DNA from 2 places in the Kribbella sp. NPDC049584 genome. Region 1 is predicted to be linked to the other one. Evidence: riboswitches for the same ligand, from Rfam matches in the RefSeq annotation. Region 1 holds a riboswitch; the other holds the start of a gene.
What was found. Region 1 has a riboswitch for cobalamin ahead of AB0J62_RS14525 (CbtB-domain containing protein). Riboswitches for the same ligand answer to the same signal wherever they lie in the genome.

Region 1 (6,353 bases):
TCCCGTCCGTCGTGGTGTGAGCCTCGCGGACGGTCGGGTGTGCGAGCAGGTGGGCGGCCATCTCGGTAGCTCGGTCTGCGAGCTGGGGTGCTGCGTTGGCGAGGGCGACGGACGCGCCGTTGATCGCCGAGGCCACGTTGCCCCGGAGGATGTGATCCGAGACGGAGAACCGCTGGGTGGCCTGGTTCAGGGCTGGGACGGGGCGTTCGAACACCTCGGTGACGAGGTCGCGTGACTTGCCTGGCGGAGCGAGTGACAAGGGGAAGGCTCCGCCCAGGACCGGTTGCCAGTAGACGGTTTCAAGGTCGAGTGGCGGGACGCCGGCGTCCAGGACTGCAGTTGCCAGGGCGGGAGAGACCAGGCGCGCGACCAGGCCGAGGTGGGTGATCGACGCGGCGACGCGAACCTCGACAGCTTCGGGCTCCTGGCCGCCCGCCGCGGCCAGATAGGCCCGGGTGGCCATCACCCGGTCCTCGAGTACGGCGGGGTCGTCGAGCAGCTCCGACATGGTCCGCCACGGTGCGACCGGCGCCGTACCCGAGGGGTGTTGCTCGTGCGCGAAGAACGGGCCGAGGGCAACGACCTGGTCGAGCGTCATGCGGTGTGAACCGGCTCCGCCTGCTCCGTGCGGACCTTGCGGGCCTTGCGGGCCTGGAGCAGGCGCTCCGCGAGCGGACCGAAGATCAGGCCGATGACACCCCACAACAGCACCTGGGCAGCGACCGAATAGAGGCGGAACGCGTAAAGCCTGTCCGCATCGAAGCCCGGGTAGACGATGTTGCCCTTGGCATCGGTCAGCGGCAACGGAGTCTCCGTCGCGTGCCGCCCGTACTCCTCGACGTTCGCCGCCAGGTGCCCCACCGAGGGCAGTACGGCCATCAGTACGCCGATGATCGCGACGTACGCCGCGATCGCGAGCAGCGTCGCGTTCCAGTTGCCGAAGCGCGGCCGGAGTCGCTTGCCGAGCAGGACCGCGCCGATCAGCAGCACGATCGAGCAGGCCACCATCGCCAGGTACAGGTTGCCGCGGTCGTGGATCGTGTCCTCGTGCCCGATCGACGGCGGGTTGGCCGGGTACTTCAGGAACGGCACGAAGTAGACGCCGAGGAACCCGCCGAGCGCGACCAGCATCGCCAGGTTGCGCGGGCGCAGCTTGCCGACCCGGCCCAGGCAGATCGCGAAGGCGACCGCGAACAGCGCACCCATCGCGACACCGAACAGCACGAGGCCGGCACCGGCGCCGATGTTCGCCTGCAGGGTCCTGCTGAAGATGTCCGGACCGCCCGCTTCGACAGGCAGCCCGGCCGCCTTGTCGAGCGCGTCCTGCGCGGCATCGCGACCGCTCTCGTAGTCGATTGCGGCTTGGATCTGGGGCTCGGCGAAGATCCGTGCGAAGACGAACGCGATCAGCCCGGCCGCTGCGCCGGCGAGTGCGCCGCGCAGTACGAATTTCCCTTCCATGTCAGTCGGTCAGAGACTCAGTGGCACGGAAAGCCGAGGAAGTGCCGCGCGTCGTGCACGAACTCGTGGATGTGCATGTCCTTGCCGAAGATCGAGTACGCGCCCTGATCGACACCGATGAAGTAGTAGAGCGCGAACGCGACGATCGCCGTACCGACCAGCCACAGCACAGCCCGCGAGACCGGTACGACGACCGGCGTGGAAACCGAGGTGGGAGCAGACAGATTGCTCACGAGTAGAGCCTCCTTCTAGGGGATCGTGCGTCCCTCATCCAATGGAGCGTCGTGACGGCGAAGTATCTGACTCACCGCTCGCACGGGGCGAGCGGCTCACAGTGGCGCGACCGTGCCGAAGTCTCATCGGCTTCCTTGCGCCGTCACTACGCTGCGAGACTACGGACGCCTTCGGGGCACGTCAATCGCGGGTTGCTCACATCACGTACGACGAGGTCCCGTCGCGCCGGGTGGCCTGTGGAAAATGATTCCGGCCGCACGTGGTCGGGCCGTTAAGCTCGGAGGCCCGGTGCACCCCGAGGAGGCCCCGTGTTCCAGCCGCTGCACGCTTCTGCGACCCGAGCTGTTGAGAAACTCCGCGCTATCGGTGAACCACTACCCGACGACCTCGCCAGTCAGCTGGCCAAGCTGGCCGACGGTTCCCAATCCCCCGCGGCAGTCGAGGACCTGCTCCGTCCGTATGTCCTCGTCGACGTCTCCATCGACGAGCAAGGACTGCCGACCAGCACGCCGGGTGCCGCGCGACCGCGCCTCGTCCAGCATGGATGGCGCAGCTTCCTGGTCCGGATCGAGAACCCGCACCGGCTGATCGGCGATCTCGCCGCGCAGTCGAACCACGTGCTCGGCACGATCGATTACCACAGCCACGCCGCGCGAATCGCGATGGCGGACACGTTGACCATCGTCCCGAGGATCAAGCGCAGCTGGCTGGAGGTGAAGCTGGCCGGTCCGACGGACGTCTCCGGCCTGGACGTCGAGTACAAGGTGATCAGCCTCTACAGCCGCGACGGCGGCACCCACAAGGGCGAGCTGGGATTCGTCCTGGCCCTCGAGGAGGCTGAACACAGCTACACCAGGCCGCCGCTCGCGATGGCCTGGAGGCGGATGGGATCCGAGAGCCGGCAGTACGAGGCGTCGTACGAGTTCGAGTGCCTGCCCGCGCGCGACATCCGGTTCGACATCCGCGAACCCGACGGGAGCAGTTGCGTGGCGGCGCTCACCGTTCGCGACTCCCAACGGCGCTCCTACCCGTCGAAGGGGATGCGGCTGGCTCCCGACATGTTCTTCCACGAACACGTCTACCGCGCGACCGGCGAGGTCATCACGCTCCCGGCCGGTCAGTACGAGATCTCCGCGCGGCGCGGACCGGAGTACCGCGAGGTCCGTGTCGACGTCGACCTGACGGCCGAGGACGACGCGGTCACGATCGAGCTCGATCGCTGGGCCGATCCGGCACGTCACGGGTACTACTCCGGCGATCCGCACATCCACGCCGGCGGCTGCTCGCACTACAGCGTGCCGTCCGAGGGCGTCACGCCGGAGACGATGATCCGGCACGTCCGCGGCGAGGGGCTGTGGATGGGCAGCGTGCTCACCTGGGGTCCGTGCTACTACCACCAGAAGCAGTTCTTCAGCGGCTCGTCGATCAGCCCGCGGGCCGAGCTCGAGTACCCGGCGATGCAGCAGGCGCAGGGCATGAACTGGGACCCGCAGGACACCGATCACGATGGCCAGAGCCTGCTGCGCTACGACCTCGAGGTGTCGGGCTTCCCGTCGAGCCACTCCGGGCACGTCATCCTGCTCGGGCTGACCGACCAGGACTATCCCGGGACGAAGATCATCGAGGACTGGCCGTCGTACAACCTGCCGGTCATGCGCTGGGGTCACGCGCAGAACGCGATGGTCGGCTACGCGCACTGCGGACTGGGCCTGTCGGTCGGCACGGACGAGCTGCCGAACTACGTGATCCCCGGCTTCCAGTCGATCGGCTCGAACGAGATCATCGTCGACGTACCGCTCGGTGCCGCCGACTTCCAGTGCGGCGCCGAGTTCGCGCCCGCCGCGGAGCTGAACATCTGGTACCACCTGCTGAACGTCGGCTACCGCACGCTGATGCTCGGCGAGACCGACTACCCCTGCATCTACGACGACGGCCCAGGCGTCGGACGCACCTACGTCCAACTGCCCGAGCCGCCGCAAGGCCCGCAAGCGCTGGAAGCGTGGCTCGGTGGACTGAAGAACAGGGCGTCGTACTTCGGTGACGGCCGCAGCCACGTCTACGACTTCGCGGTCGATGGCGACACGAGCCGCGAGCGTACGGCGGATGCCGCCGGACCGGTCCGGGTCAGTGCGACCGTCGCGGCGTGGTTGCCCGAAGATCCGCCCGCCTTGCCGGCCGCGGGTCAACCGGCGTACAGCGCTCCGGTCGGCTGGCATCTCGAACGCGCGAGGATCGGCCGGACCCGCAACGTGCTGGTCGAGGTGCTCGTCAACGGTGTCCCGGTCGCGTCGCAGGAGCTGGTTGCTGACGGCAACGAGCAGGCGGTCGAGTTCGACGTACCGCTGGAGCGTTCATCCTGGGTGGCGCTGCGGATCCTGCGCAGCGTGCACACGCAGCCGATCTTTGTCGAGCTTGCGGGTAAGCCGATCCGCGCGTCCCGGCGGAGCGCCCAGTGGTTGCACGACTCGGTCGACGCGCTCTGGAAGGCGAAGTCCGGCTTCATCCGCGAAGCCGAGCGAGGCGAGGCCCGCGAGGCGTACGACGCCGCACAGGCCGCCTACCTGGCCCGTCGCGACGAATCAGAGGTGGACTGATGTACGGCGAACCCGCGGGCTGCTGCGGCCCGGTCGACACCAAGGCGCCGATCTCCGTCACGATCAACCCGGAGGCCCGCGTGAACGTCGCCCGGACCGCAACCCGGGTCGAGCCGGTCGCCCCGGGTCACTGGCATCCGATCGACCTGACGATCGTCAACGACGGCTACGTCACCGGGCAACTCGTCATCGAGAGCGACCCGGTGCCCGGTGTCGAACTTGACCTGCCACCCCACGACCTCACCGGCGAACCACGCCAAGAGGGAGCGATCCGCGTTCGCTTCGACTCCCCCACCGTCGTCGACGTCACCCTGAACTTCCGAGCATTGGGCGCACTCGGAGGTCTTGCCACCCACAGTGCGATGCATCTACTTCTGCGCAGTCAGTAGGTCTGGTAGTAGGCGAGCTCGCCGGACTCACCGACCGCCGGCCGATGCTCAAACCGTGAAAGGAAGATTGCTACTTGTGCGGGGAGGGGGTGCGGGAGAAAATCACGGTACGGTCGTCCTCCGCGTCCGCTTGATGCCGCTGCCCCGGTTAGGAGTGACGTGAGATTTTCGTTGCGTGCCGTCCCCGCTCTTGCGATTGGTGGTTTGGTCGCCGCACTGCTGGTTCCGCAGGTTTCTGCGGGCACGCCGACCTCGGCCTCCGCTTCCTCCGAGAGTGTCAACCTCTCGCTTCTCCCCGGTGCTGTCGCGTCGGCCAAGTCGCAACGGATGACCGCGCCCGCGCTGACGTACGCGCCTGCCAACGCGACCGATGTGTTCGTCCACAACGGGTGGACGTCGAACTACGCGTCGGTGGGTAGCGGGTACGACCCGACGCAGGACTGGTTCCAGGTGAAGCTGGCTACGCCGTCGCCGGTGTACGAGGTGTTCACCCGGTGGACCTCGCCGGCCAAGCCGTCGGAGTATGACCTGCAGGTGTCGACGGACGCCGACTGCCAGACGTGGTCGACGGTGACCCACGTCGTGAATCCCGCCGACAAGGATTCCCAGGTCATCGATCACCAGGACCCGGTCATGTGTGTCCGGATGCAGGCGCTGGCGACGACATCCACCGTGGGGTACACGATCAACGAGTTCGAGATCTGGTCCGGGCCGAAGCCGCCGCCGACGGTGGGACAGATCATCCCCGTGCCGGTGAAGCAGACGCCGGGTAGCGGCCAGCCGTGGCAGCTCACGAACACGTCCCGGATCGTCGTCTCGAGCAGCGCACTCACCGCCACGGCTGAGGTGCTCGCCGGCTACCTGCGCCCGGCCACCGGTTTCGTACTGCCGGTGGTGACCGGCTCCGCAACCGCCGCCGACATCTCGCTGGCTACCGGTTCGGTGCCCGGCATCCCGCAGGACAAGACCGACGAGGGCTACTCGCTCACGGTGTCGAGTGGCGGCGTGCAGATCGTCGCCCCGCAGGCACACGGCCTGTTCAACGGCTTCGTCAGCCTGCGACAACTGTTGCCAGCAGCAATCAACTCGCCGACGGCCGGCACCGGTCCGTGGACCGCACAGCCCATCACGGTCCTCGACTACCCGCGGTACCCGCACCGAGGTCTCCAGCTGGACCCGGCCCGCAACTTCATGACCGTGCCGGAGATCCGCTCGATGATCGACCAGTTGGCCGCGCTCAAGGGCGATCGGCTGCACCTGCACCTGAGCGACTCGCAGTCCTGGCGTCTCGAGATCAAGGGCTACCCCGCTCTCGACGGCACCGGCTGCAACGGAACAGCCTGCATCGCCGGCTTCTACACCCAGGAGGACTTCAAGGGCCTGGTGAAGTACGCCGCCGACCGTTTCATCGAGATCGTCCCTGAACTCGAGGGTCCGGCCCACGCCACCGCCGCGGTCAGGTCCCTCGGCGGCGTCGCGGTGATGGGCTGCCAGGGCCAGACGCAGACCGACCGCTTCTGCACCAACCCGAACGACCCGGCGAGCGAACGGGCCCTCGCCTTCTGGCGGGACGCGATCGCACAGCTCTCGGCCATCTCCCCCGCAGCGATCATCCACATCGGCGGCGACGAGGCCATCGGCATGCCCCACGAGGACTACAAGTGGTGGATCGGCC
Region 2 (6,353 bases), on a different contig from region 1:
GTCCGCCTCCGGCGTACCTGTGCGGAAATCCGGGTCCTCGAGATGCTGGGTGTATTTCAGCGCCCAGGCATCCTTGTCGGAGATCGACGGCACCTCGCGGTACATGTTGAACAGCTCGCCCTCGTCGAGCCCGAGCGACGTGCAGATGTACTGAAACGTGTGGGTGTGCACCGCCTCCTCGAATGCCTGGCGCAGCAGATACTGCCGGCACTCGGGGTTGCTCAGTTGGCGGTACACGGCGAGCACGATGTTGTTCGCGACCAGCGACTCCGCGGTGGCGAAGAAGCCGAGGTTGCGCTTGAGCATCAGCCGCTCGTCCTCGGTCAGGCCGTCCTTGGACTTCCACAAAGAGATGTCGGCCTGCATGGACACCTCGGTCGGCATCCAGTGGTTGTTGCAGGCGGCAAGGTACTTGTCCCACGCCCACGTGTACTTCAGTGGCAGCAGTTGGTTGACGTCCGCCCGCGAGTTGATCATCGCCTTGTCGGCGACATGCACCCGCCCGGCACGGACGTTGATCTCGCTCAGTCCGGTGGTCACTGGCAGGCCTCGCAGTCAGGGTCGTCGATGGAGCAGACAGCTCCGGTGGGCTCGGGAAGCGGCATGTCGGCCGGAATCGGCGCCGGCGGTGCCGCGACCGTGACAGCGACCGCGTTCAGCCGTCCGTCGGTTCCCTTCAACGTCGACTTCTCCACATGCGTTGCTGACTGGGAACGCAGGTAATAGGTCGTCTTGAGGCCATGGCGCCAGGCCGACCGGTACAGCTCGTCGAGCGCACGACCGCTCGGCTTCGCCATGTAGAGGTTCAGCGACTGTGCCTGGTCGATCCACTTCTGCCGCCGCGACGCCGCCTTCACCAGCCACTGCGGGTCGATCTCGAATGCGGTCGCATACAACTCCCGCACGTCCGCTGGGATCCGCTCGATACGGGCCAGCACACCGTCGTGGTACTTCAGGTCCGACACCATCACCTGGTCCCACAGCCCGCGCGCCTTCAGGTCAGCGACCAGGTACGGATTGGCGACGGTGAATTCACCGGACATGTTCGACTTCACGAACAGGTTGCTGTACGTCGGCTCGATCGACTGGCTCACGCCGCAGATGTTGGAGATCGTCGCGGTCGGCGCGATCGCCATCACGTTCGAGTTCCGCATGCCGCCGTGCAGGACCTTCGCACGCAGGGCGTCCCAGTCCAGCCGCTGAGTCTCGTCGACGATCACGTCGCCGTCGCGGGCGGACGCCAGCAGCTCGAGCGAGTCGATCGGCAGGATCCCCTTGCTCCACAGCGATCCGTCGTACGTCGAGTACCGCCCGCGCTCCGCGGCGAGATCGCTCGACGCCTCGATCGCGTGGTAGCTGATCTGCTCCATCGAACTGTCCGCGAACTCGACCGCGGCATCGGACGAGTACGGGATCCGCAGCGCGAACAGTGCGTCCGCGAAACCCATCAGCCCGAGGCCGACCGGACGATGGCGCTGGTTTGCCCGCTCCGACTCCGGGGTCGTGTAGAAGTTCACGTCGATGACGTTGTCGAGCATCCGGACCGCGGTCTTCACCGTGTCGCGGAGCAGGTCGGCATCGAGACCGTCCTCGGTCAGGTGTGCGACCAGGTTGACCGATCCCAGGTTGCAGACCGCGGTCTCCTCGACCGTGGTGTTGAGGGTGATCTCGGTGCACAGGTTCGACGAGTGGACGACACCGTCGTGCTGCTGCGGCGAGCGCAGGTTGCAGGCGTCCTTGAACGTGATCCACGGATGCCCGGTCTCGAACAGCACAGTCAGCATCCGGCGCCACAGCTCGACGGCCTTGACCCGCTTGAACACCCGAATCTCACCACGATCCGCCGCGGCCTCGTACGCGACGTACGCCTCCGCGAAGGCCGTGCCGTACAGATCGTGCAGATCGGTCACTTCGTCGGGGGAGAACAACGTCCACTCGCCACCGGCCTCGACCCGCTGCAGGAACAGGTCAGGCACCCAGTTCGCGGTGTTCATGTCATGCGTACGCCGCCGCTCGTCCCCGGTGTTCTTCCGCAGGTCGAGAAACTCCTCGATATCGATGTGCCACGTCTCCAGATACGCGCACACCGCGCCCCGCCGTTTTCCGCCTTGGTTCACGGCCACCGCGGTGTCGTTGGCGATCTTGAGGAAGGGCACGACGCCCTGGGACTCGCCGTTGGTGCCGCGGATCTTGGCGCCGATGCCGCGGACCGGGGTCCAGTCGTTGCCGAGGCCGCCGGAGTACTTCGCGAGCAGCGCGTTGTTGCGGATGCCGCTGAAGATGCCGGCCAGGTCGTCCTCGACCGTGGTCAGGAAGCAGGACGAGAGCTGCGGCCGGGTCGTGCCGGAGTTGAACAGCGTCGGCGTCGACGACATGAACCGGAACGAGCTGAGCAGCTCGTAGAACTGGATCGCCCGCGCCTCCCGGTCGTCCTCGCGGAGCGCCATCCCCATCGCGACCCGGAGGAAGAAGGCCTGCGGCAACTCGTACCGAACTTTGTCGATGTGCAGGAGATACCGGTCGTACAGCGTCTGCAGGCTGAGGAACGTGAAGTCGAGATCGGCCTCGGGCCTGATCGCCGCGGCGAGCCGCTCGAGGTCGAAGGTGCCGAGCTCGGGGTCGAGCTGGCCGGCCTCGATCCCGGTCCGGACGTACTGCGGGAAGTAGGCCGGGTACGCCCCGGCCATCTCAGCCTGGCTGGCCTGCCGCGGCTCGCCGTGGACACGTCCCAGCGCCTCGCGCCGGATCTGGTCCAGCAGCAGCCGGGACGCGGCGAAGCTGTACTGCGGCTCGGTCTCGACGAAGCCGCGCGCGGCCATCACCAGCGCCAGCTCGACCTCGTGCGGCGCGATGCCGTCGTAGCAGGCGCCGAGGGTTTCATCGAGGATCAGCTCGGGATCGACCGCGTCGAGCCCCGCTGCCGCCTCCGCGACGACCACCCGCAGCCGGTCGACGTCGAGCGGGGAGCGGGTGCCGTCGGCCGCGCGGACGGTCAGCGTCGGCCTCTCGGTGACGCCGGCCGCGTCGGCAGGCGTGCGTACCTTGGTCCGCTCCTCGCGGTACAGCACGTAGGCGCGGGCGACCTGGTGCTCGCCGGCGCGCATCAGCGCCAGCTCGACCTGGTCCTGGATGTCCTCGACGTGCACGGTGCGCCGCGTGGCACCGCGGCTGGTCAGCGCGCCGACGACCCGGCCGGTCAGGTCGGTCACCAGGTCGCGGACCCGGTGGGTGGCGCCGGCGTCGGCGCCCTCGACCGCGAGGAAGGCCTTCGTCACGGCGACGGAGATCTTGGTGGCGTCGAACGGCGTGCTGCTGCCGTCGCGACGGATGACGGTGAGCTCGATCGGCTGGTCTGCAGCGATCCCCGAGGACGCGGATGCGGACGAAGCCGTTGAGGAAGCAAGGGTCACAGGTGTGCTCTCCACAAGAGTTCGGAAGCCTGGAACCACGCGAGCAGGCGCACGACGGGACCGGCAGCACCGGCCGGGATCACTGCCGTCACGCCCTGCGACCCACCCGCGAGGTCTCGGACCGCACGCACCGGCGGTGCATGCGCCGGTGGCAGGTATCCGGACTCGCGGACGCCTCAAGACAGCACGTCCGCTCACCGTTGCGGGGCAGCTCCGGAGTCGCACCGGATTCCCCTGTTGCCTCGAAATGGCCCACATCTTGTGGTGCCGACCACTCCGAACCACCAGCAGTAGTGATGCTAGGTGGAGCGATCTACATCTTGTGGTAGCGCCACGCCGCGTGTCGCACATGTTGTGGTCCTCACGCCGCGACCGCGTAGAGATCCTGGAGCGTCATGATCTCCGAGCCGTGGTGGATCAGCTCGCGATTCAGCCGCAGCACGACATGACCGAACGGCTCGCCCGCGTCCAGTTCATTGGCCTGGCTCAGGCCGACCGTCATCACCTCGTCCTCGTCCAGCGCGGCGATCGCGTCGCGCCAGGCCTCGACCCAGTAGGTCAGCCAGGCGACCGCGTCGCGCGCGTTGCCGTGCAGGTTGATGTCGGCGCGACCCTGCTGACTCGCGCCGAACGTCCACTCCCACCGCTCGAAGAAGGTCTCGGTGAGATGGGCGATCAGCCAGGCGATCGTGCGGGGACCTCGGTGATCCGGCTCGTCGGGCCACTGCGCCACCCACTCGCCGGACCCGAGCGATCGGAAGTGGCCGGCGTAGTGCCGCCGGACGACGGTGAGCGCCTCGCTGCTCGGTCGCCAGAAGTACTGCTCGTCGGTCAACTGTGCGAGTCGCCCGGACAGCACCATCCAGCTGAAGCCGAGCTGGCCGCGCACCATGGCCATCGCCGATGGCCTGTGCAGGATGTCCCAGTCGAACGCCTCCGACATCGCTTCTCCCCTGTACGATCGAACATATGTTCGAATTCTTGCTCGCCGGGGAGATGAAAGTCAATTCACTGGTGTGTCGGTTCTGGCCTCGAGGGAACGGGCCTGCTAGGCGGCTCGATCCGGGTGTCGGCGGCCGGACTGGCGAAGCGTCGTTCGAGCAGCGTGAAGGCGTCGATGAGCTCGGGCGCCTCGTAGACGCGGTTACGCCGTCCGTCGGTGACCTCGCGCAGGATGCGCGCCTCGACCAGACGAGCGAGCCCTTGGTTGGCGGCCTGCAGCGAGCGGTCGATGAGCTGCGCCGCCGCGGCGAGCGTGAGGACCGGCGCGGCAGGCAGCGCGTCGATCAGCAGCTCGGTCGCGGAGCCTGCCCGGACCGGCGCTGCGCGTTCCCGCCAGGCGGCCTTGAGGTCGACGGCGGTCTGCTCGAAACGCGCGGCTTCGGCGGTCGCGTGCGTGCAGGCCAGCGCGAACATCCGCAGCCACGGATTCGCGGCAGCGCGTGCCTTCGGCGTCGTCGCGCGTCCGACGTACCGGAAGGCGGTCAGCGCGTCGACGTACTCCGTGGCGTGTGTGGCGAGCGAGAGCGAGACCGGCGGCACGGTGCGCGTGACCAGGCCCTCGGCGCGCAGGATCAGGTGGATCAGCGCGCGCCCGGTCCGGCCGTTGCCGTCGGCAAACGGGTGGATGGTTTCGAACTGAGCGTGCGCGATCGCGGCCTTCGCGAGCACGGGCAGCCGCGACTCGCGGACGAAGGTGATCAGGTCCTCGAGCAGGTCGGGGATCAGTTGTGCCGGCGGCGGGACGTAGTACGCCTCGGCGGGGGAGCGGCCGCCGATCCAGTTCTGCAGGTAGCGGAGCTCGCCCGCGTACTCCGGGTGCGGCGACTGCGCCATCAGCCGCCGATGCGCCTCGAGCAGATGCTCGACGTCGAGCTTGTCGCCGGCTTGCACGGACTCCGTCACCCAGGTCATCGCGTCGACGGCGCCGAGCACTTCCTCGGCCGTCACATCCCGCGTTCGCTCCCGCAGTGCGTCGGCCTTCAGCAGCCGTCGCGCTCCGACGACGAGCCCTTCGATATGCGACGACCCGACCGCCTCGGCGCGCAGCAGCAGCCGAGCCAGCGCCTCGCTGTTCGTCAGCACCGCCGCGGTCGCGTCGAGCCGCGCCAGATCGCCCGCGGCGTCCTCGAGCACCGCGAGCACGTCGTCGCTCAGGTCGAACTCACGCCCGACCAGCGGATCGGGGAAGTACAGCTCGTACGACCCGCCGAGCCGCTCCGCCCGCGTGAACCCGTCGGGGTGCCCGGGCCACCGATGTAACTCCACCCGCGCCATATCCTTATTCAACCTTATCCACAAACCTTGAACAAGGCCCGTGGATGCGAGCGTAACTGCGGTGGACCTACCTGTGGACCACATGTGGACCGCCTGTGGACCTACTTGTAGGGAGACTGCTGGTTGTGACTCTCGACGCGCAGACGCAGGAGATGGTGGCCGCCAACCAAGCCGACTGGGACGCGCGGGCGCCGCTGCACGCGGCCAGCGCCTTCTACGACCGGCCTGCTGAGTTCTGGTTCGCCGACTACGAGTGGGAGGATCTCGGGCCGCTCGAGGGGCGTGACGTACTGCATCTGCAGTGTCATCTGGGCACTGAAACGATCGCGTTCGCCCGCCGGGGTGCGCGGACCAGCGGGCTCGACCTGTCCGCGGAGTCTTTGGGAGCCGCTCGACGGATCGCCGACGAGGCAGGCGTCGAGGTCGACTACGTGCACGCGAATGTGTACGACGCGGTCGATGCGGTCCAAGGCCGGCAGTTCGACGTCGTCTACACCGGCAAGGGCGCGCTGTGTTACCTGCCTGACCTGAAGGAATGGGCCGAGGTGGTCCGCGACCTTCTCAAGCCCGGTGGCGCTCTCTACATCGTCGAGTTCCACCCGCTGCTGAACTCACTCCGGGAGGTTTCCCTTCCCGGCGAGTCCGACGAGTTGGTCCTTCGCGCCG

Region 2: it holds a riboswitch for cobalamin, as region 1 does, so the genes downstream of both, AB0J62_RS29285 (ribonucleoside-diphosphate reductase subunit alpha) here and AB0J62_RS14525 (CbtB-domain containing protein) in region 1, are expected to answer to the same signal.

What each region holds. Positions count from the first base shown of each region.
Region 1 covers NZ_JBFAPF010000003.1:565,501-571,853, forward strand. Annotated here, with positions in the region: gene AB0J62_RS14515 ((2Fe-2S)-binding protein) at 1-598, opposite strand, end outside; gene AB0J62_RS14520 (CbtA family protein) at 595-1,461, opposite strand; gene AB0J62_RS14525 (CbtB-domain containing protein) at 1,479-1,694, opposite strand; cobalamin riboswitch at 1,734-1,881, opposite strand; gene AB0J62_RS14530 (CehA/McbA family metallohydrolase) at 2,004-4,289, shown strand; gene AB0J62_RS14535 (hypothetical protein) at 4,289-4,678, shown strand; gene AB0J62_RS14540 (family 20 glycosylhydrolase) at 5,006-6,353, shown strand, end outside.
Region 2 covers NZ_JBFAPF010000010.1:5,474-11,826, reverse strand. Annotated here, with positions in the region: gene AB0J62_RS29290 (ribonucleotide-diphosphate reductase subunit beta) at 1-555, opposite strand, end outside; gene AB0J62_RS29285 (ribonucleoside-diphosphate reductase subunit alpha) at 537-3,410, opposite strand; cobalamin riboswitch at 3,543-3,711, opposite strand; gene AB0J62_RS29280 (DinB family protein) at 3,772-4,353, opposite strand; gene AB0J62_RS29275 (Fic family protein) at 4,419-5,678, opposite strand; gene AB0J62_RS29270 (class I SAM-dependent methyltransferase) at 5,813-6,353, shown strand, end outside.